3 regions of the Paenibacillus sp. FSL K6-1217 genome follow, and region 3 is predicted to be linked to each of the others. Evidence: predicted binding sites of a transcription regulator. Region 3 holds the regulator's gene; each other region holds the start of a gene.
What was found. Region 3 encodes Rex, which represses fermentation and respiration genes when NADH is low (regulators of the CRP and FNR family bind a similar motif). Its sites were predicted from a motif close to TTGTGAAATATTTCACAA; they were not measured.
Positions count from the first base shown of each region.

Region 1: the regulator Rex is predicted to act here: its motif matches at 3,242-3,259, upstream of MHH28_RS31320 (flavocytochrome c).
Region 2: the regulator Rex is predicted to act here: its motif matches at 3,520-3,537, upstream of qoxA (cytochrome aa3 quinol oxidase subunit II).

Region 1 is NZ_CP150271.1:7,145,443-7,153,465, forward strand. It holds gene MHH28_RS31305 (flavocytochrome c) at 1-953, shown strand, start outside; gene MHH28_RS31310 (FMN-binding protein) at 979-1,338, shown strand; gene dcuS (DcuS/MalK family sensor histidine kinase) at 1,534-3,147, shown strand; gene MHH28_RS31320 (flavocytochrome c) at 3,275-4,831, shown strand; gene MHH28_RS31325 (NAD(P)/FAD-dependent oxidoreductase) at 4,952-6,190, opposite strand; gene MHH28_RS31330 (hypothetical protein) at 6,380-6,613, shown strand; gene MHH28_RS31335 (spore coat protein) at 6,650-7,048, shown strand; gene MHH28_RS31340 (Lrp/AsnC family transcriptional regulator) at 7,217-7,708, shown strand; gene MHH28_RS31345 (aminotransferase class I/II-fold pyridoxal phosphate-dependent enzyme) at 7,722-8,023, shown strand, end outside.
Region 2 is NZ_CP150271.1:6,191,127-6,199,149, forward strand. It holds gene MHH28_RS27285 (cytochrome (ubi)quinol oxidase subunit III) at 1-246, opposite strand, end outside; gene qoxB (cytochrome aa3 quinol oxidase subunit I) at 243-2,192, opposite strand; gene qoxA (cytochrome aa3 quinol oxidase subunit II) at 2,237-3,253, opposite strand; gene MHH28_RS27300 (polysaccharide deacetylase family protein) at 3,783-4,898, shown strand; gene MHH28_RS27305 (GntR family transcriptional regulator) at 5,084-5,473, shown strand; gene MHH28_RS27310 (ABC transporter ATP-binding protein) at 5,466-6,368, shown strand; gene MHH28_RS27315 (hypothetical protein) at 6,322-8,023, shown strand, end outside.
Region 3 is NZ_CP150271.1:2,361,270-2,369,292, reverse strand. It holds gene dinG (ATP-dependent DNA helicase DinG) at 1-1,356, shown strand, start outside; gene MHH28_RS10575 (redox-sensing transcriptional repressor Rex) at 1,536-2,186, shown strand; gene MHH28_RS10570 (amidohydrolase) at 2,176-3,477, shown strand; gene MHH28_RS10565 (DUF5590 domain-containing protein) at 3,507-4,028, shown strand; gene MHH28_RS10560 (hypothetical protein) at 4,427-4,969, shown strand; gene MHH28_RS10555 (AAA family ATPase) at 4,962-6,464, shown strand; gene MHH28_RS10550 (3-hydroxyacyl-CoA dehydrogenase family protein) at 6,597-7,469, shown strand; gene MHH28_RS10545 (acetate/propionate family kinase) at 7,466-8,023, shown strand, end outside.

The DNA.
Region 1 (8,023 bases), 2.7 Mb from region 3:
GGAATTTCATCGTCGTTGCGCTGAAGAAGAAGCTGCAGGATGAGAAGATTGACGTAAGAATGCAGACGACAGCTAAAGAGATCGTCAAGAATAAGGACGGCGTGGTTACCGGAGTGAAGGTGACGGATAAGGATGGTAAGGAGTACACGATCAGTGCCAATTCCGTTATCCTGGCGGCCGGCGGTTTTGGAGCCAATATGGATATGATCAAGGGGTACCAGCCGAAGCTGGAAGGGTTCTCCACTACTAACCACCCTGGCGCAACCGGCGATGGTACGACGATGGCAGAGAAGATCGGTGCCAAGCTGGTAGACATGAAGGAGATTCAGATTCACCCGACCACCATTCCGAATCAAGGTGTGCTGATCACGGAAGGAGTACGCGGAGACGGTGCGATTCTGGTCAATAGCGAAGGCAAGCGGTTCACGAATGAGCTGCTGACCCGCGATGTCGTGTCCCAGAATATTCTGGCCCAGTCCGGCAAAGTAGCTTACCTGATCTTCAATGATGAGCTGCGTGCGAACCTGAAGGCAACCGAGGTTTATTTTGGAATGGATCTGGTCAAAGAAGCGGCAACTCCTGAAGAATTGGCGGCACAGATCGGTGTAGACGGCAAAGCACTGGCGGATACACTGACTACGTATAATGGCTTCGTTGCTTCCGGTAAGGATACAGAGTTTGAACGGCCGGATCTTGAGCTGTCTTTTGACAAGGGTAAATATTATGCAATTCAGGTAACACCCGGAATCCACCATACCATGGGCGGAGTAGCGATTAACACTCAGGCACAGGTGCTGGATACCAAGGATCAGGTCATTGCCGGACTGTATGCTGCGGGCGAAGTAACCGGCGGGGTTCACGGCGCGAACCGTCTGGGCGGGAATGCACTGGCAGACATCACTACGTTCGGGCGGATTGCAGCAGATGAAGCTGTGAAGGCACTTAAGAAATAGGAACTTTCAGAAGGAGGAATTACTCATGCGTAAGTGGACAAAAACCTTGCTGTTCTCTGCCCTCGCGGCTGCAACAGTATTAACGGCGGGTTGCTCTTCCTCTTCCGGCAAGTATGTGGACGGGACATATGATGGTACGGGCAAAGGGGTCAAGAGTGATATTAAAGTGGCGGTAGAAATCAAGGATGAGAAGATCGGCGCCATTACCGTAGAGGAGCACAAGGAGACGCAGGCGATGATCGATGCGGCTGTGGAGAATACCATTCCTGAAATTATTGAAAAGCAAACCACAGAAGGCGTTGACGCCCTCTCCGGTGCTTCCGGCTCCAGCGGCGGGATTATTGAAGCGGTGACCCAGGCGCTGGAACAGGCCAAGAAGCAGTAAGCTATCATCCAATTGCTTATACAAGAGTTGCGACAAGTTCATTCCGGCAAGCCCAGCCCTCCTGTCTCCGGCAGAACGGCTGGGCTTGCCGCGTTGTTCTATCCCCTATCGGATCCATGGGAGCAGCTTTACAAATTCAAGTTCAACCCATATAGTTCGAATGGTATAGGAGCTTGAAGGGAGGTCTTCACGCCGGTGGCCAGGAAAAAAAGCTACAGTCTGCGCACAATGGTTGCCGTTATGGTGTCTACCGTTGTGCTGCTGGTACTGCTGATTTTATATTTTATTTTCCGCAATCAGATTATTCCGCAGACCCGGCAGGCGCTGGAGGATAAGGCGATTACGATTGCCCGCACCATCGCCCTGATTCCGCTGGTCTCTGAGGGACTCAGCGAGGGCAACAGCAAGGAAATCCAGGACTACACCTCAAGGATCGCCCGCCGCAATGATATTATGTTCGTCGTAGTGACCGATATGAAGGGGATCCGCTATTCCCATCCGGATGCCTCGCTGGTCGGGCTGCCCTTTGAGGGAGGCAAGCAGGAAGCCTCCCTGCGCGGGGAGGAGAGCATCTCCGAAGGAGCGGGACCGCTGGGCAGATCCCTGCGCGGCTTCGTTCCGGTCTATAACAACCGGGGGCATCAGGTGGGTGTGGTCATTGCCGGTCTGTCCCTGGAGCGGGTGCAGCGGCTGGTTCTGCAGAATGAGTGGACGATTATTGCGATTCTGGTCTCGGGAGCCTTGCTTGGAGCGGGAGGAGCCTTCATTCTGGCGGCCCGGATCAAGCGGATGGTATTCGGCATGGAGCCGGAGGATATCTCCAAGCTGCTCCAGGAGCGCAGTGCGATGCTGGAATCCACACGTGAGGGAATTATTGCTGTAGACCAGCAGGCGCGGATTACCATTCTTAATATGGAAGCACAGCGGCTCCTGAAGGCAGCGGGAATTGGCGGGAGCGCGATGAACCGGCAGATTGCCGAATATTGGCCGGAGCTGGGTCTGGAGCGGGTATTGGATGAGGGAGAGGGAATACAGGACCGGGAGCTGGAGCTGGGAGACAGCTCTCTATTGGTGAACAGCCTGCCGGTCCGGGTGAACGGGAACATCGTCGGCGCGATTGCCACCTTCCGGGATGAGACCGAGCTGGCTGTGCTGGCGGAGAAGCTGTCGGGGATCTCGGTCTATGCCGAAGCGCTGCGCTCCGGTGCCCATGAGTTCATGAACAAGCTGCATGTCATTATGGGTATGACCCATATGGGCCTGTATGATGAGCTGCAGCAATATATTCTGGGAACGGTAAGCAATTACCAGAAGGAGATCGGGTCGATCACGAGACAAATTAAGGATCCGGTGATGGCCGGATTTCTGCTGGGGAAGCTGAGCCGGGCGCGCGAAGCCGGGATAGAGCTGCTGCTGGCCGGAGACAGTTATCTGCCGGAGCCTCGGGACCCGCAGGTGATTCATGAGCTTATTACGATTGCCGGCAATCTGCTGGATAATGCGCTGGAGGCGCTGGGGGAGCTCCGTGAGCAACCCGTGAAGCGGGTGGAGCTTGCTTTTCTATATGAAGAGGGGCGGCTGCTATGCGAGGTCAGCGACAACGGTCCGGGAATTCCGGCGGGCCTGAAGGAGAAGATCTTCATTCAGGGTTACTCCTCCAAGGGGGAACAGCGGGGAATCGGTCTGTATCTGGTGCGCAAAAGCGTGGATAAATTGCAGGGCCATCTTCAGCTGGCCGCAGGCAGCGGACCGGGAGCGCATTTTATCGTGGATGTGCCTTATGAGGTGAAGGAGGAAGAGGGTGTGTGAACAGTTAAGGTCCACATGCCCGCTTACTTTAGTTACAAAACTCTTTAATAATTTACGGAAGGTTCCACAAACCGCTTCTTTGGCGCTATGATAATTGTGAAAATATGCACAAGGGGGCACAACTCACATGAATAAGAGATTAACAGCGGCGCTTATCCTCATTCTCTCCGTGATGCTGGTGATTGCAGGCTGCGGAAACAACAATGCGGGCAACAGCAAGAATGAGAGCAAGGAAGCGGGCAGCGCGGCCACAGAGCCGGCAGCAACCACTGCACCTGCAGAGAAGACAGAGGCCGTATCGAGGGCATCCGAAGCGAGCTATACTCCGTACGATCAGAAAGATAAATATGATATCGTCATCGTCGGCGCGGGCGGTGCGGGAATGTCTGCTGCGCTGGAAGCCAAAGCGGCCGGCATGAACCCGGTTATCTTAGAGAAAATGCCGGTAGCCGGCGGCAATACCACTAAGTCCTCTTCAGGGATGAATGCATCGCAGACCAAGTTCCAGAAGGAGCAGGGCATCGAAGACAGCAACGAACTGTTCTATGAAGAGACCCTTAAGGGCGGACATGATACGAACAATAAGGAGCTGCTGCACTTCTTCGTGGATCAATCCGCAGGTGCCATTGACTGGCTCGATTCGATCGGAATCCGCTTGAACAATATTACGATTACCGGCGGAATGAAGGAGAAGCGCACTCACCGTCCAGAGGACGGCTCGGCCGTCGGACAATATCTTGTGGCAGGACTCGTCCGCAACGTGCAGGAGCAGGGAATTCCGCTGTTCGTTAACGCGGATGTGAAGGAGCTTACGGTGCAGAACGGTAAGGTGAACGGCGTGAAGGTGCTGTTCAACCAGGCCGATGAGAAAACCATCAGCGCAGCAGCAGTTATTGTAACCACCGGCGGTTTCGGTGCCAATAAAGAGCTGATTGCCAAGGTTCGCCCGGATCTGCAAGGACTGGTAACGACCAACCAGATTGGTAGCACCGGTGACGGTATCACCATGATTGAGAAGGTCGGAGGAACCACAGTCGATATGGATCAGATTCAGGTTCACCCGACCGTACAGCAGGAGAAATCCTACCTGATCGGTGAAGCGGTCCGGGGCGAAGGAGCTATTCTTGTATCTGCTGAAGGCAAGCGCTTCGGCAATGAGATGGATACTCGTGACAAGGTGACGGCTTCCATTAATACACTTCCTGAGAAATCCGCTTATCTCGTGTTCGACGCCGGAGTGAAATCCCGTGTCAAGGCGGTAGATCAATACATCAAGATGGGTGTGGTCAAGACCGCAGATACCATCGAGGCACTGGCGGAGCAGATGAAGGTTCCAGCAGCAGCACTTAAGACTACTGTGGATACATGGAACAGTGCGGTAAAAGGAAAGTCGGATGCCGAGTTCGGCAGAGCTACCGGCATGGATAATGATCTGTCCGGCGCTCCGTATTATGCGATTCAGATCGGTCCTGGGATTCATTATACGATGGGCGGAGTGGTGATCAACACCAACACAGAAGTCCTGAACAAAGAGGGCAAAGCGATTACGGGCCTGTTCGCGGCAGGAGAAGTGGTCGGCGGGCTGCACGGCGAGAACCGCATCGGCGGCAACTCGGTAGCCGAGATTATTATCTTCGGACGCCAGGCTGGAATCAAGTCGGCTGAATTTGTCAAAGCGCAATAAGCTATTATTCCATATTGTTGTCATGTAAAAGGGATGCTCCGCAGCCGTCAGGCTATGCGGGCATCCCTTTCTGTGTTGCAACTCTCTCTGATGCAGCCGCCTCCCTGAACCAGCAGCCCTTTAAGTCTGTATCGCAGGGGAGGGCGCAGGCTTCGCCGAACGGGTCAGCGAGAACAGCTCCAGCTCCGGGCGGCTTTTGCCGGACAGTGTATCTGCAAGCAGCTCGGCGGCGATCATGCTGTAGACCGTGCCGTTGCCGCCATAGCCTTCAATGAAATAGCAATGCGGGTATTCCGGGTGCGGGCCCATATAAGGCAATCCGTCACGGGTGGATCCGAAGACCGCCCCCCAGGAATATTCAGCCTTGATGCCTTGCAGCTCCGGGAACAGAGCCGCAACCTCCTCGGCCAGACGCTCACATTGGGAGAGGACCCGGACCTCACGCCGCTCCACGCTGGTAAGCTGCTCATCCTTGCCCCCGGCAATAATGCGTCCGTCCGGGGTGGTCCGGAAGTACAAATAAGGCCGTGCCGTTTCCCAGAGCAGGCTCTGCTCATGCCATTTCAGCAGATGGGGCAGAGGCTCGGTCATGATCGCATAGGTGTTGATCAGCTCCGCTCCCCGGTCCTTCTTCATCTCCTGGGTCTCATACCCCATAGCAAAGACAACCTTCTTCGCAAAGATCCGGCCCTGTCCGGTATGACAGATTACCCCGTCTGCATTGTACTCATAATGAAGAGCTTCGGTATGCTCATAGACCCGGACTCCGCCGGAGTGCGCTTTATGAATCAGGCTGTGAACGGTGCGAAGCGGATTGGCCTCCGCATCTCCTTTGGAATACAGCGCACCTGGCTTGGAGAAGGCATAATGGGCGCGGATCTCCTCCTCCTCCCAGAATTCTGAATCGAAGCCGTGCTTCACCAGATTCTCATTCTCCAGCTTCAGCATAGCCACATCTTCCGGAACACTGGCATATAGCAGACTACTGCGTTCTATAATTTGCGGATCGATATCCAGCTTGCCGGGCAGCTCCAGAATCGCCCGCATGGCCTGCTGGCAGAGCCTGTAGAACAGCACGCCGTTCTCTTCCCCGAAGGTATTCATACAGGCAGTCAATGACTTGTCATTGGCGATTTGCAGCAGGCCGGTATTGGCGTGGGAGCTGCCGGTGCCGATGGTTCTTTTATCAATAAGGACGGTATCTGCCCCGCTGAGGGACATGCGGTAGGACATCATTGCTCCGCCCATCCCGCCGCCGATAATGAGACAGTCGCAGGTAATGTCTTCCGCAAGTACCGGATACCCCGGAGGCTCAGGCAGTGTGTGTTCCCAGGGCAGTTGCCCGCTGACGAGTTTCATAGCTATGGGTCGCTCCTTTGTGTCATTCAGAGTAGTATTATTTGCACTGTTGAAGAGTCTCATGCGTCAAGACCTTAAGGATTATTCATCAAGTGTGAGCTTGCTTAATGTACCTTCCGGCACATAAAGAGCCTTCCCCGGAAGCATACTAAGGAACGCTTGAACAACCAGAAGGAGGGACTACCGAACATGCAATCTAACCAAATGCAGGCACTTAGCGGAAAAGAATTGGAATACATCACCGATTCCATTTCCAATGAGGATTTGCTGATTAAGCAGCTCGCGGCTACAGCCGGAACCACTCAGAACTCGGCCGTGCAGGGGATCTGCATCCAGCAGATTCAGAGTCATACCCATCATATGGATATGCTGGTCCAGCTGCTCCATCAGCATCAGCAGTACGCACCATCGCAGCCGCAATAACAGGGATAACCCACAAATTCTAAAGGAGGTTTTACTGTGTACGCACAGAATGGAACGCCGTTTATGGCGGATGAAGATTTACTCTACACGATTTTGGCCGATCTGAAGCGGACAGTCCGCGAGTACACCACAGCAGCTACAGAATCGAATTGTCCCGCCGTCAGACGGGTATTCAATGATTTGACGATGGATACCCTCAGAATTCAGGGGGAATTGTACATGAAGATGTCGCAAATGAACATGTACACCGTTCCGGGTAAAGCGCTGCGCCAGGATGTGGACAAACAGATCCAGAGTGCCCAGCAGACCCAGCAGAAGCTGCAGCAGTTCGTGCGTGAGAAAACAGGCGGGGCAGGAGCCTATAACCAGGCTTCGAATGTTCAGCAGCACCAGCCGAACGTCCAGCAGCATCATAACGGTTCCTATTATATGTAACCCTGGCGATGGCCCTGTGAAGCATTAGAGCGCTTCCCCGGCCATGCAGGAGAAAATACAAAGGGAATGAAGTCATACAGCCCCGCCTCGGCGGGGTTATTTTGTTTGCAGAACGGTAGTTTTCATGTCATATTAATACTAAACTCTTTTTTGCAGGAGGCCCTGAGAATGAATGAATTGAAGAGGAAAGTGCTGGAACTACTCAAGGAGGACGCGCGAAGCTCAACCGCATTAATGGCGACCCTGCTTGGTGCGGAGGAAGAAGATGTCAAGACCGTGATTGCCCAGATGGAGCAGGACCATGTCATTGTGAAATATGCGACGGTTGTCAATTGGGATAAAGTCGATGATGAACGGGTGACGGCGCTGATCGAGGTGCAGATTACTCCGGAGCGGGGCCGCGGCTTCGAGGGCATAGCCGAACGGATCTATCTGTATCCGCAGGTTAAATCCGTCTATCTGATGTCAGGTGCTTACGATCTGCTGGTGGAAGTGGAGGGCCGCAACCTGCGGGAGGTCGCTAATTTTGTCTCCGAGAAGCTGTCACCCATTGACGCTGTGCTCTCGACCAAGACCAACTTTACGCTCAAAAAATACAAACAGGACGGTATCATCTTTGAAGAGCATGAGGAAGACAACCGTCTGATGATATCTCCGTGAAGGATGTAATGTCATGATTATAAATAACGCTCAGCACACAGGAGATAAAGGCAAGTCGATGAACTCTTATTTGGCCCCGCTGGTCCAGCAGATTCAGCCTTCGGGCATCCGCAAGTTTTTTGATCTGGCGGCAGGCAGCAAGGATATTATCTCGCTTGGTGTCGGCGAGCCTGATTTCAAGACGCCCTGGCATGTCAGGGAAGCCTGCGTCTATTCGCTGGAACGCGGATTTACCGGCTACACTTCCAATGCCGGGATGCCCGAGCTGCGCGAGGGCATTGCCCAGTACTTAGAGACCCGCTTTGCAGTCAAGTA
Region 2 (8,023 bases), 3.6 Mb from region 3:
ATGGACGGCCAGACCGATGGTGAAGGAACTCGACAGCAGCAGGAAGGTCTCCATCAGCACCGGGCCGATCTCGAACAGCTCGCTGCCGCTCGGCCCGCTGGCGAAGCGGTTAACCATTACGAAATATACAGTGAACAGCGTAGCGAAGAGAGGGATCTCGGCTCCGAGAAAGACCCAGAAGCCGAAGATCTTGTTACTGTTCTCTTCCGTTGAATATTCGAGCGGCTTGGACGCATCTATTTTCATACAGTCTCACCCCGCATCAGTTTCTTTTCGGTAGCTGCAATCTCTTCTACAGGAATGTAGTAGCCCTGGTCCTTATCGAAGGACATGAAGGCCAGCACGACCAGAATTCCAATCCCCGAGACGATCGCCGGAATCCACATGCTGAAGACCAGGAAGAAGCCTAGGAAGAAGAAGACTACACCCAATATGAACGGTTTGCCGGTATTGCTTGGCATATGAATCTTGGTGTATTTGGTGTCTGTATACAGCGGAATATTCTCGTGCTTCGCAGACCATAGAGCATCGCGAGTCTCTACCTTAGGCACAATCGCAAAGTTGTAGAGCGGGATCGGGCTGTGTGTAGCCCATTCGAGCGTCCGGCCATCCCAAGGGTCGTTGGTCGTATCTCTCGGCATGTAACGTGTACTCCAGTAGATATTGTAGACCAGGATCACGAAGCCGATGGCGAGCCCGACAGCCCCGACGAAGCTCAGCATATTGAGCGGACCGAAGCCTGATTCCTCAGAGTACGTATACATACGCCGCGTCATTCCCATGAGACCCAGGAAGAACAGCGGGAAGAAGGTTACGTTAAAGGAAATGATGATCCACCAGAAGGCATGCTTGCCCAGCCGTTCGTTCAGGCGGAAGCCGAACACTTTAGGGAACCAATAGTGGAACCCGGCGATGACGGCGAATACGGCACCCGGAATCAGCACATAGTGGAAATGCGCAACCAGGAACATTGTGTTGTGGTACTGGTAATCGGCGCTGGCCATCGCCAACATGACGCCCGTTACCCCGCCGATCGTGAAGATCGGGATAAAGGCGAGCGTATAGAGCATCGGTGTCGTGAAGGTAATCCTGCCCTTTCGCAGGGTGAATAGCCAGTTGAATATTTTGACCCCGGTAGGTACCGCTATGGCCATCGTTGTGATCGAGAAGAAGCTGTTGACCATAGCACCTTGACCCATCGTATAGAAATGGTGCGCCCATACGAGGAAGGACAGGAGCGAGATGATCAGCATACTGAATACCATGGAGGTATAGCCGTACAGGTTCTTCTTCGAGAACGTGGCGATAATCTCGCTGTATATCCCGAAGGCCGGCAGTATAACGATATAGACCTCCGGATGTCCCCAGACCCAGAACAGGTTGGCCCAGAGCATATCCATCCCGCCGTTGGCCATCGTGAAGAACTGGGAGCCGAACAGGCGGTCGAACATCATCATCGCCAGTGCTACGGTAAGTACCGGGAAGGCGAAGACAATGATGACGTTGGTGATCAGTACGGACCAGGTGAACATTGGCATCTTCATCAGCGTCATGCCTGGTGCGCGCATCTTGAGAATCGTTACGATAAAGTTAACCCCGGTGATCAGCGTACCGATACCGGATATCTGCAAGGCCAGAGAGTAGTAGTTGTTACCTACGGTCGGGCTGAACTCAAGGCTTGCCAGCGGGAAGTAAGCGGACCAGCCCGCATCCGGTGAACCGCCGATGACGAAGGAAATGTTCAGCAGCATGGCACCCATGAAGAAGAGCCAGAAGCTGACGGCGTTCAGCCGCGGGAAGGCGACGTCACGTGCCCCGATCTGCAGCGGAATAATGACATTCATCAGACCGATGATGAACGGCATGGCCATGAACAGAATCATGATCAGACCGTGTGTAGTGAATACCTCATTGTAATGCTGCGCATCGAGGAATTTCATTTCCGGCGCAGCCGTCTGCAGACGCATCATCATCGCATCTACACCGCCGCGGAACAACATCAGCAGCGCCGCGAGGATGTACATGATCCCGATTTTTTTGTGGTCAACGGTGGTCAGCCATTCACGCCACAGGTATCCCCATTTCTTGAAATAGGTAAGCCCTACGAGAATCCCGATGGTTGCCAGCGCGATACTGATCATGGCCCCGTATATCAAGGGTTCGCCGTGAACCTTAAATTTGTCCAAATCCATTAGGGTAGCTCCTTTCAGTGTGTTGCATTAAGCTCTTCAGAGAGCTAGTGTCCTTCATGTGTGCTTTCATCCACAGGGGAGCTTGGCAGCGGCTGATCGACTTCCGGATCAGGCTTGCTGTCGAATTCCGTTCCGCTGGACGGCTCGGGAGACGGATGGATTTCCTTGTTATCCTGATGCTCCGGATTGCCGTTGTCCATATCCATCTCCTTGCCGCCGCCGCTCATATGCTCGCCGTGGTCTCCAGGAGGCGGGCTGAACTCCAGATGGGTGGAGGAATAGGTTTTGCGTCCGAGGTAGTCCGTGGCCAGCAGGCCCTTGAATTCTTCCTCAGTCAGCTTAGGTGCAGTTTCCTTCACTTCCTTCACCCAGTCCTCATAACCCTTATTACTGAGAACAAGCGCTTCGAATTCCATGTGGGCGAAGCCTTTACCGCTGAAGTTGGCATTCTTTCCGATATAAGAGCCTTCCGTATCAGCGGAGAGATGAAGCGTTGTCAGCATGTCGCTCATGGCGTACTTTTGACCAGCAAGCTGTGGAATCCACAGACTGGTAATGGTGCCGAATGAGTACATTCTGAATTCTACCGCACGATGCACCGGCATATTCACGTAGTTCACCGTCTCGATGCCTTCCTCAGGGTAGCTGAAATGCCATTTCCAGTTGGAAGAGGAGGCATAGATGACCAGCGGAGTCTGATCTTTATAGTCCGCAGCCACATTTTCCACTTCAGTGGTTGTTTTGACAGTTACAACGGACAGGAAGGCTACGATAATAATCGGGATGATAATCCAGATGGCCTCCAGTACCTTGTTGCCTTCCTCATGTTCAGGGATGTAGCCCTCATTACTCTTCTTCGCACGATATTTCACCAGTACAAAGATATACAGAATGTAGACAACAGCCAGAACCCCGAGCATAACAAGAATAGAGAGCAAGATGGTGTCAGATAACGTCCTTGCAGACGGCCCCTTCGGGTTCAGAACAGCGATTGAGCTGCATCCCGGCAGGAGAAGGATCAGGCTTAGAAACAAAGCGTATAACGGTCCCTTTTTCTTCATATAGAACTCCTTCCTTCAATACTACTTTTCATTCGCCGTTCATTAACGGGAGTACATTGATCTGTATCTATAGTAAGAACTACTTACCCATAATGCAAAATACATATTTTGTATAAACATATAAAATAGACCTTAAAAATGGCGAACAAGTTAAATATGTGTGATCAAATTGTTACAGCTGTCTAAGAGTATGATAAAGATCACTGTAGTGGCGCCCTTTAGCTAATTTTAAGGTTGTTCAATTTTTGTTCATAATTCCGATATTGTTATTAATTTTGTCACAATTATTCTGCGCCAAAAACCGCTAATTTAACCGCCCAACGCCTGGTGTGACAGCATTCGACGTTTATTGCGTTCTTTCTGAAAATACTGGCGCAACTTCATTTATCATTGCATAAGAGTAACAATTTCTTAGCTTGCGGTTACAATCTCTCAAATTACGTTAAAAGGTTATGTGATAAAGTGATAGACAAATATACATAGATTGGAGACTGCTGCTGTGCGTATCAAGAAAACTCTGCTTTTATTCATGTCTTTATTCCTAATGATGGGGCTTGTGCAGGTCCCGGCTAACGCCAAAGCTACTAGCACTACACTTAAACTCGGAGTCAACGATAAATTAAGTGCGATTGAAGCTGTATCCGTAAAAGGTACCTATTATGTACCGCTGCGCTCGCTGGCGGATGAACTGAAATGGACCCTCACCGGACTCAAGGAAGGCATTCACATATCCGGCGGAACCGGTTCGCTGACCCTTCTCAGCAAGGATGGAGGCGCGGTGCTGAAGGACGGCCAGACTGTGCCAATGAGTACTTTCCTGCAGGACGGCAAACTCATGGCTCCGCTGAAAGTCAGCGGCTACCTCGGGTATAGCATTTCCTATGCAGGAGATAAATATTTACTCCGTGTGAAGGACGGCTCGGCGCAGCTTACCGATGCGGCGTTTACCGATAAATATGCCGCTGAGCTGAAGCCGAAGGCTCCAGTGACTCCAGTCACTCCGGTTCAGCCCGCTGAGCCGGGCAAGCCTGGCCGGACCGTATACCTGACCTTTGACGATGGCCCGTCAGCTACAACTGGCCAGCTGCTGGATATCCTGGGCAAATATGATGTACAGGCGACCTTCTTCATGCTGGGGAACAACATGAACCAGCACCCCGCCCAGGTGAAGCGGACTGCGAAGGAAGGCCAAGGCTTAGCGCTGCATGGTGTGACTCACCGGCAGGAGAAGTTCTACGCCTCCCCTTCAGCGGCGCTTGCCGAGATGTCAGCGGCAAATGCGACACTGAAGAAGCTGACAGGGGTCAGCACCAGCCTGATCCGTACACCCTACGGAAGCAAGCCCTATTTCACCAAGTCCTTCCGCGATAAGGTCCTGACTCAGGGGTATCATCTCTGGGACTGGAATGTGGATTCCTATGACTGGAAATACAAACAGAACAGCGACAGAATCTATAACACCGTAATGGATCAGGTGAACAAGTTGAAGGCGTCCAAGACCAATCCGGTCATTCTGATGCATGATCAGAAGGCAACACTCAAGGTGCTGCCGCGTATTCTGGAGAAGCTGAAGAAGGATGGCTATACCTTCAAGCTCATTACGAAGGATATGGAGCCGCTTAATTTCTGGAAGGATAAACGCTGATTCGTAAGAGTTAATAGAGAAGAGCAAGCTGCGGGCTACCCTGCGGTCTTGCTCTTTTTTTGCGCTGAATCGAAATAACTTAAAAAGTTAATGATTGACATTAATCTTCAGCTGTATTAATAATAGTAGTACAGTTAATACACTATGATACTGCAGCCGGAGTATCAGATGAAAGGAGGACTGTCATGTTCGAGTTGGATGTACGCAGCCGCAAGCCGATCTATGAGCAGCTGACCGACAAGGTGAAAGAGTTGATTATGCATGGTATTCTGCGGGCGGATGAACAGCTGCCTTCGGTGCGGGCGTTATCCTCGCAGCTTACAGTCAATCCCAATACGATCCAGAAAGCCTACCGGGAGCTTGAGCGTGAGGGGTATATCTATTCACTGCAGGGCAAGGGCAACTTCATAGCCGCGCTGCAGCAGGGGCAGAGTGAGAGCAAACGGGCAGAGCTGAAGGAAGAACTGCTGCGGCTGATGGCAGAAGCAGTCTACCTTGGGTTCACGGAGACGGAGATCAGTTCCTTGTACCGCCAGGCGCTGGATATGAGAAGAGAGGAGAGCAGCCATGATTGAGATACGCGGAGTGAGCAAGATTTTTCAGGAGGAAAAGGCTGTGAACGGCCTCTCGCTGACGGTACCCAAAGGGGCTATCTACGGATTGCTGGGATCTAACGGGGCAGGCAAAACCACGCTTCTTAAGATGCTTGCGGGCATCTATCGTCCAGATAACGGGAATGTCAAGGTAGGCGGGCAGCCCGTCTATGAATCACCGGAGGTCAAGCGAAGTCTGTTCTTCATGCCGGACAGCCCGTACTTCTTCCCGCAGGCTACAATGAAAAGTATGGCGGAATTCTACCGCTCAATCTATACAGGGTGGAGTCAAAAAAGATACGAGGAGCTGGTTACAGTGTTCCGGCTCGATCCCCGGCGCAGACTCAGCCGCTTCTCCAAAGGGATGCAGCGGCAGGCCGCCTTCCTGCTGGCGCTTAGCTGCAAGCCGGATGCGCTGATTATGGACGAGCCGATCGACGGCCTGGACCCGGTGATGCGCCGCCAGATCAAGAATCTGCTGTTCCAGGAAGTCGCCGAGCGCGAGCTTACCGTGCTGATCTCTTCGCATAATCTGCGCGAGATTGAGGATCTGTGCGACCATGTTGGCATTATGCATGAGGGCCGGATGCTGGTGGAGAAGGATCTGGACGATCTGAAGGCCGACACGCACAAGATTCAGGTCGCTTTCCGTGACGTGCGTCATGCGGCGGCGCTGGAATCCAAGCTGCAGATTCTCCATCAGGAGCAGCGGGGAAGCGTGAGCCTGTACATTGTAAAAGGAGAGCGGGAGCGGATCAGTCAGGCTTTTCATGTCTATGACCCGTATGTGTATGACCTGCTTCCGCTGACGCTGGAGGAAATCTTTATTTATGAAATGGGGGATGCCGGTTATGACGCGCAGCCGATTATTCTGTAACAGCAGCATTATCCGCCAGAACCTGCGCCAGTATGGCTGGATAGGAATTTTGTACACACTTGCGCTCTTATTCATACTCTCGCTGCAACTGTTCATTAACGGAGAAGGGCTAAGGGAGCCTGTCGTATTAGAGGGACTATTCGATCTTGGCATGGACATTGCTGTAATTGTTATTCCTTTTCCGATCATCACCGGATTGTTCCTATCCCGTTACCTGCAGTCCAGAGGCTCCTCCGATCTGATGCACAGCCTCCCGCTGCGCCGCTCGCATCTGCTGTCTTCCTATATGCTGAGCGGTCTGCTTCTGCTGCTGCCGCCCATCTGGATTACAAGTGTGGTTACGATGCTGGTCCGCCCGCTGGAGGGCAATATGTATATCTATCACGGAGCGGAGGTCTGGCAGTGGTGCCTGACCCTTACTGTGCTGACCCTGTTCTTGTTTGCCTTCACTGTTTTTGTGGGCATATGTGTGGGGCAGACCGTCCTGCAGGGTGTGGTGATTATCATTTTGCTGGTTCTCCCGGCGGCAATCCTGACATTTATCGATATGCATCTGAGCAGATATTTGTACGGGTACCCGGATAGAATGGGTTCACGGACAGATACGACGGATTGGGCGCCGATGCTGCGGATTGTAGATATGTCCTACAAGCCTTTTAGCCATACTGAGCTGTGGGTCTATGCTCTCCTGACCGCTGCCTTCGTATCGCTGTCCTTCGTGCTGTACCGTAAGCGCCACAGTGAGAAGGCGAGCCATGCGATGGCCTTCACCTATTTCGATCCGCTGTTCAAAGCCGGGGTAATGCTCTGCAGCATGCTGCTTGCGCTCAGCTACTTCGGAAGTATCAAGCAGGGAACGGGCTGGATCATCGGCAGTGTCATTGCCGGAGGAATTATCGGCTACATCATAGTAGAGATGGTTCTCCGCAAAACCTGGCATATTCTGAACCGCAAGCTGCCGCTTGAATTGACAGTATACAGTATCCTGCTTGGATTGCTGATCTATGTTCCTGTATCGGGCTTGACCGGATATGAGACCCGGGTTCCGGCGAGTGATAAGGTAACTGCTGTATTCGCCGGTGGCAATTATGAAGACCTGATGCAACGCCCGTACGGCGCTCAGAACATTACACCTGCGGAAGAGGCTGATATCTACTCCAAGGACCCGAAATATATTGAAGCGGTAACTGCGCTACATCGTGCAATAGTCATAGCTAAGCCGGACCAGAAGAAGGGTCCTTGGAGTGAGTATTCTAAGACCCGGAATTTTACACTGGTGTACCGGCTGGAGAGCGGGCGGAAGCTATTGCGGACCTACAATGTTCCTATATTGGGCTACGAGCCGGAGCTGAAAGCGGTCATGGAGCATGAGGAATACAAGCGTGACAGGTATCTGATCAACCGGATGAATGAGAACATTGAGAGCTTCAGGCTGAATCACAGGAACAAGACAGTCGTCATTTCCGACCCGCAGGAAGTACTGGAATTCACGGCGCTTCTGAAACGGGAGATTCTTAATAAATCCTTTGAGGATGAGATCTCTGATCAACGGGAGAAGGCATCCATTCAAATCGTCTATAAACCGGATTCATCGCAGTTCCCGCAGAACTCCTATACGTATAACTGGAATCCTTCCTACAAGGAAATGACCGCCT
Region 3 (8,023 bases):
CGGAGCGGGCAGCTGCCTGCCCTCCGCCAGAGTCTGCAGTCTTCGGGCAGTGAGCAGGCTTCCGAATGGAGCGGCGTGATCGACCGGATCTATCCCGATTTGCTGACCGTGAAGGAATCCTGGGATGCGCTCAGCGACAGGCTCTTCAGTCTGCTGCCTGAGCGCAGCGATGCCGGGGCCGGTGAAGCCGGCCAGCTGGTGGCCCGCCTGCAGCCGGGCAAGAAGCCGAAGGACTGGGAGGAGCTGGCTGCTCTTGAGAATACGCTGAACCTCAGTCTGAGCGATATCATCCGCAAGGGGGACAGGATGCTCAGCGAGATGCGTGATACGGACAGCCAATCCTCGTCGGACAGTCTGGTGACCGACATAGGCGGGTTGTTCAAGGATCTGGCATCCATTAGAGAGCAGATCCGCTTCTTCATGAGCCTGAATGATGAGAATATCGTGTACTGGCTGGAGGGAAGCGGCAATTATAAGGGCAAATCGCTCCAGATGTATGCCGTTCCTGTAGATGTCAGCACCCAGCTCAGGGAGCTGTTCTTCGACAAGAAGAAGAGTATTATCCTGACCTCGGCCACCTTATCGGTGGATAAATCCTTCCAGTTCATGATTGATAACCTGGGGCTAGGTGAGGCTGCGGAGCAGGGGCGTCTGATGACTGCTCTGCTTCCGTCGCCGTTCAAGTACCGTGAGCAGGCGCTGCTGGTCATTCCCCGTGATTTCCCGAGCGTCAAGGGAAGTATAGGGGATGCCCGGTTTGTAGATACGCTGGTGCAATCCCTTGCCGAGACGGCTGTAACAACACGGGGGCGGATGCTGGTGCTGTTCACCTCCTACAAAATGCTGCGCCAGGTCTATGAGCCGCTGAAGGAGGCGCTTGCTTCTCAGGATATCGCAGTGCTGGGTCAAGGTGTGGAGGGAGGCAGCCGGAGCAAGCTGATCCGCCGCTTCCAGGACAGCCCGGCCTCCGTCCTGCTCGGGACCAGCAGCTTCTGGGAAGGGGTCGATATTCCCGGAGAAGCATTGACCTGCCTGGCCATTGTCAGACTCCCGTTCCAGCCGCCGAATCATCCGCTGGCAGAGGCGAAGTCGGAGCTGCTTCAGGCTCAGAAGAAGAACCCGTTCATGAAGCTGTCCGTGCCCCAGGCCGTTATCCGCTTCAAGCAGGGCTTCGGGCGGCTCGTCCGCACGGCACAGGACCGGGGCATCGTGATTGTTTTTGATACCAGGGTGATTGAATCGTACTACGGGAAGTACTTCCTGTATTCGCTGCCCGGTCCCAAGATGGAGCATATGCTCACCGAGCAGATGGTCCCGAGAATTGCCGAATGGCTGGAAGACGGCGGGGTTTCCTAATTGGGGCGCTATTGCTATTATTAATAAGTCAAGGTTCACCTGAAGATCCGTTTTCCGCTGTCCTGCCATTCCGGCAGGCTGCGGGGCACGGTTGCTATAATCGGATAAGGTTACGAAGCGAGTTGTGCGAAGTTCATCACAGCAGGATATGCTATCAAAACTTTTAAGGAGGAGAATACATGAAATCGGATAAAATATCGGAGGCCGTCGTCCGCAGGCTCCCAGTGTACCTGCGTTTCCTGAACGATCTCCAAAAACGTGAAATCTCCACAGTCTCTTCCCAGGAGCTGGGCCAGAAGCTGGATCTGAACCCCGCCCAGATCCGCAAGGATCTCGCTTATTTCGGTGATTTCGGCAGAAAGGGCATCGGCTACGATGTATCTTATCTGATCGAGAAGATCCGCCATATCCTGAAGCTTGACCAGCAAATTAATGTGGCCCTGGTCGGAGCCGGTAATCTCGGCCATGCTTTGTCCAACTACAATGCTTACCTGAAGGATACGATGAAAATCACGGCCGTCTTCGATGCCTACCCGCCGAAGGTGGGCCAGCAGATCAACTCGCTGGTGGTGCAGCCGATGGAGGAGCTAAGCGCTACGATCCGCTCTCAGGGCATCCGGATCGGGATTATCACCGTGCCGGACAGCGAAGCCCAGAATGTGGCCGATATTCTTGTAGACTCCGGCATCGAGGCGATTCTGAACTTCGCACCGGTTATTCTCAAGACGCCTGCCAATATCCGGATTCATGCCGCAGATTTCACTACAGATCTGCAGAGCCTGGCCTATTATTTGCATGATGGAAAGGAAGAGGCTGAAGATGAGCAGTAAGACCACGATAATCAAGAACGGATACTTTCTGGTTCCGGGCAGCGACAAGCCGGTTCTGAGCGGGTATATGACCCTCGAGAATGATCTGATTACTTACATAGGCGAAGCTGAGCCGGCAGTGGAAGAAGGCGCTCTGGTCGTAGACGGCAGCCGTCTGCTGTTCATGCCGGGTCTGGTCAATACCCATGGGCATACGGCGATGTCACTGCTGCGCGGATACGGGGACGATATGGTGCTTCAGTCCTGGCTGCAGGAGAAGATGTGGCCGATGGAAGAGAAATTCACTGGTGATGATGTATATTGGGGAACCTCCTTGTCCGTGCTGGAGATGCTCAAGGGCGGCACAACTACCTTCCTCGATATGTATGATCATATGGACCGGGTAGCGGAAGTGACCGAGCAGTCCGGCATTCGTGCTGTGCTGATGCGCGGCGTGATCGGGCTGTGCCCGGAAGAGATCCAGCAGTCCAAACTTGCGGAAGCGATTGCTTTTGCCCGTAACTGGCATGGCAAGGCTGACGGCAGAATCACGACCATGCTCTCTCCTCATGCTCCCTACACCTGTCCTCCAGAGTTTTTCATGAAGTTTGTGCAGGCTGCCCATGATCTGGACCTGCCGATGCACACCCATATGTCCGAGACGCGCCATGAAGTGGAGCAGAACGTGGCCGACTACGGCCTGCGTCCCGTTGCGCATCTGGAGAAGCTCGGAATGTTTACCCGTCCGTCCCTCGTGGCCCACGGGGTGCATCTGAACGATGAGGAGATCGGAATTCTGGCCCGCCATAACGTTGGCGTGTCACATAACCCCGGCAGCAACCTGAAGCTGGCCAGCGGGGTTGCGCGGGTTCCTGAGCTGCTGAGAGCCGGGGTGAAAGTGTCCCTCGGTACAGACAGCGCGGCAAGCAACAACAATCTGGATATGTTTGAAGAGATGAGGCTGGCGGCTTTGATCCACAAGGGCGTAAGCGGCGATCCTACAGCGGTACCGGCTCCTGAGGCGCTTCTGATGGCGACGGAGTACGGGGCGCAGTCTATTTTCCTGAGCGGGGTAGGCCGGCTTGCAGCAGGGATGAAGGCCGACTTCATCGCACTGGATATTGACCAGCCGCATCTGCTGCCGCACACCGATCTGCTCTCCCACGCCGTATATTCGGCAAGTGCCAAGGATGTGGAGCATGTATGGGTTAACGGTAGGCAGGTTGTGAAGCATGGACAATGCCTGACCCTTGATGAAGAAGCCATCCGCCGCAAAGCACAGGAGACGTTCGAGAGCCTGCTGAAGCGGTAATTTAGGAGAACGGGAAAGGAAGCAACGCGGTGAAGAAGAAGAGGAGAAAATGGATATGGCTGGGAATTATCCTGGTGCTGCTCCTTCTGTTCGGACTTAGCCAGTTCTATGCCTACATTATGAAGGACCAGTGGAACGAGCGGAATGAAGCCAAGGAGCTGGCCCGGGCGCGTACCGGATTAACAGAGGTCACCAAGGCCCAGAAATCCGTCTGGGATGAGAATGAGATCTACTGGGTGCTGACCGGCAAGAATGAGGCAGGGACCGAGATGATGGTGTGGGTCCGTTTCACCGTGGAGGGCAAGCCTGCCGGAGGCGACAACGGCCTGTATGCCGAAGAGCTGAGTAAAGGAACCTCGGAAGAGAAGATGCGCGGGATCATTGCCGCCCAGCTGCCGGACATTACGATTGAACGGCTGCTGCCCGGTGTATACAACGGAGAATATGCCTGGCAGTTATTTTACAAAAAAGACGGGCGTTACTATTACAACTTCTACCGCTTCACAGACGGCAGCGCCATCGGTGAAGGGTACAGTCTGCCGAACCGTTAAGCTAAGCGCTCAGCGGCAGAATAATTTGCGGGAGAACAGAAATATCTGTTCTTCCGTTTTTTTATATATAAGGGCTGGAGATATTGATATACCAATTGCTACACTCAGTGTGTTCCTTATTGGCTAGCGCCAATCTGTATGTACGCTCGATCAAGGAGCTAACTTTGCACCAACGATTGGCCGATAAAAAAAGATAAGCTCATGAAACATCCAGAAATTAGTATCAAAAATTTTAAATATATTCACAACTTTATGTAAAATCGTATATACACCTGTGATATACTACTACTTGTATTAAGACATGCTTAAGAGCATGTCAGTCTCGGATAGGCGCTAGACACGCTGGCTGGTCTTTATTATAGAGTTATGCTCGGTCATTATTGAGAGGAGGACGTTTCTTGAAACTGCGTCTTATGCCTGTACTGCTAACGTCTCTGCTGTCTGCTGCATTATTGTTTGGTGGCTGGTATTCCTACCGTCAATTCGTGGTGCAGGAGCCGCTACAGAAGCTGGTATCATCCTACGAGGGAGTGAAGGATTCCCATATTACTATTAAACGCAATGAAGTCACTTTGAAACTGGATTTGCAGCCGGGCACGAAATTACGTGAGCTGGTGCAGTATGTATCGAAGGAAGGCAGCGCCGCCATCGATGGCCGGACCCTCAAGCTGGATGTAGAGCAGAAGCCGAGCGAGCTGCTGGATGAATACTGGGATAAAGCAATGTTCTCTGTAGCGGAAGCGATGGAGAGCCGGAAGTATACATTGATACCAGCGAAGCTGGATGGACTGAAGGAGCAGGACAGCAAGTACAGCGGGGTTACAGCCGCCACAGAGATTGACGACAACAATGTGTATGTAAGCCTGAGCAACGGCACAGAGAGCAAATTCATCATTCTGCCGCGTGCAGCAGCCAAGATGGGAGTGTGGAACCATGCCTAAGTACTGGAAAGAGGTTGTAGCCGGATTCGTTCCGGTCATGCTGATTTTTATGGCTTTTGTGGGGATTAATATCTTTCCTGTAATCATAGCACTGGGCATGGTTGCCGCGCTCCTGTTCATTGCCCACGCCCGCGGCGGTCTGACAGTTAATGCAGGTGCGGATAAGAAGCGCAAGAAGAACGGCCCCTCCAAGCTGACCTTTGAAGAGATCGGCGGACAGGACAATGCCAAGCAGGAGCTGCGTGAAGCGCTGGATTTCCTGATCCGGCATGAAGAAATCAGCAAGTTCGGGATTCGCCCGCTGAAGGGGATTCTGCTTACAGGCCCTCCGGGAACCGGGAAGACGCTGATGGCCAAGGCTGCGGCGCATTATACTAACTCCGTGTTTGTAGCTGCTTCGGGTAGTGAATTCGTTGAGATGTACGTCGGCGTCGGCGCCGGACGCGTACGCGATCTGTTCAAGGATGCCCGTACGCGCGCGCTCAAGGAGAATAAGCAAAGCGCAATTATTTTCATTGATGAAATTGACGTTATCGGCGGGAAGCGCGAAGGCGGGCAACAGCGTGAGTATGATCAGACGCTCAATCAGCTGCTGACCGAGATGGACGGGATTTATAACAATGATACCCCGCGCATTCTGCTGGTAGCCGCAACGAACCGCAAGGAGATGCTTGATTCTGCGCTGCTGCGTCCGGGCCGTTTTGACCGCCACATCCAGGTCGATATGCCTGACAAGAAGGGACGCAAGTCGATTCTCGATCTGCATGCCAAGAACAAGCCGCTGCATGACACCGTGAATCTGGATAAAATCGCCGAAGAAGCTTACGGCTTCTCGGGTGCGCAGCTGGAGAGCGTGATGAACGAAGCCGCAATCTACATGATGCGTGAGAATCTGACCCTGGTGGAGCAGCGTCATCTGTCGATGGCGATCGACAAGGTCATGATGGGCGAGAAGACCGACCGTGAGACCAACCATGAAGAGAAGAAGCGGGTAGCGATCCATGAGCTTGGACATGCTATTATGGCTGAGCTGCTGCGTCCCGGAAGCGTAAGCCAGGTCACACTCACCCCGCGCGGACAGGCACTCGGTTATGTACGGCATAATCCTCAGACCGAGCAGTATCTGTACACGAAGGACTATCTGGAGCATCAGATTATGATTGCCCTGGGCGGAGCTGCTGCGGAAGAGATGTATTACGGCGGACGCAGTACCGGTTCCCGCGGCGATTTCGACCAGGCGCTGAATATTGTTGAGACCATGATGAAGTCAGGGCTTACCTCGCTCGGCATTGCGAATCTGCAAATGGTTACCACTGAAGAGCTAATGAAGGAAAACAGTAAAATACTGGATGATCTGATGATCCGTACAAAGGACCTGCTGGAGCAGCAGAGAAATATATTTGATTACTCCCTTGACATTTTAATGAAGGAAGAAGTTCTCTCCGGAGAGCAATTTCGTTGTCAATTTCGTGACAGTGTCCTTTTACCGGCATAATTCTTTATGCCGGTTATTTTTTTTTACTTTTCAGACATGCTAAGATATCATTATATGTCGGGCTACTTATTTTTTTCGACAGAGAAGGTACAATACAGAAGTATAGATACCTGAAAGGATGGAGACTTTTACATGAATTTTAAGAAGATCGGTGTCATCGGCGGAGGCACAATGGGACAAGGGATTGCCGAAATGCTGGCAGCCAAAGGCCTGGATGTCATGCTGGTGGAGAAAACTGCAGAACGGCTGAACTACTCCTACGAAATGATCGAGACCAGTCTCGACAAACAGCTGGAGAAATGGGCGATTACCCAGGCGGAGAAAAAGCTGATCCTGGCCCGTATCCAAAAGGTTACACATTTCGCTGAACTCAGCTCTTGCGATATGGTCATTGAGACCATCGTTGAAGATCTGGAAGCCAAGCAAAAGGTATTCAATCAGCTGGATCAGGTGTGCCCGAGCCACATTATTCTTGCCAGCAATACGTCAACCCTTAGCTTGACGGAGCTTGCAAGCTCTACAATGTATCCGGAACGCGTGATCGGCATGCACTTCATACACCCTGTAGGGAAGGTGGACCTGGTTGAAATTGTGCGCGGTCTGAAAACCTCGGACAGCACATTTGAAGATACCAAAGCCTTTGTCGATGAGATTGTAGAGAAAAAAGGCGTTATGATCTACGAATCCCCCGGATTTGTATCTTCGCGCCTCATTTGCCTGTTCATTAACGAGGCTATGCATGTGCTGCAGGAAGGGGTTGCCTCTCCTGAAGATATTGATGACGCTATGCGCATCGGCTACCAGTTCCAGAACGGGCCGCTTGAAATGGCAGACCGCTTCGGTCTGGATTCCGTGCTTGCCGCACTTGAGAATATGTTCCGTGAATACGGCGAGCTCAAGTACCGTCCTTCGACAATCCTCAAGAAGATGGTACGTGCAGGACAACTGGGTGCGAAATCGGGCGAAGGCTTCTTCAAGTATGACAAGGATGGTGACCGTATATGAATATCTTAGTAATTAACTCCGGCAGTTCCTCATTGAAATACCAGCTGTACAATATGACAGATGAATCTGTACTCGCCAAAGGGCTGGTAGAACGTATCGGTATGGATTCTTCCATTCTGAATCACAAGCCGACCGGCAAGCAGGAAGTAACCGAAGTAAGCGAAATTCTGGAGCACAATACAGCCATCCGCAAAGTGCTTGCCTGTCTGACAGACAAAGAGCATGGCGTTATCGCTTCCACCGATGAGATTAATGCTGTGGGCCACCGTGTAGTGCACGGGGGGGAATTCTTCAAATCCTCCGCACTGGTCGATGCCGATGCGAAGACCAAGATCCGCCAGCTGTTCGACCTTGCGCCGCTGCATAACCCGGCTGCGATGATGGGGATTACCGCATCTGAGAATAACATGCCTGGTGTGCCGCAGGTTGTTGTATTCGATACTGCCTTCCATCAGACAATGCCTGAGAAGGCTTATATGTATGCCATTCCAAGAGTGCTGTACAATAAATACAAGGTCCGCCGTTATGGTGCACACGGAACTTCCCATGATTTC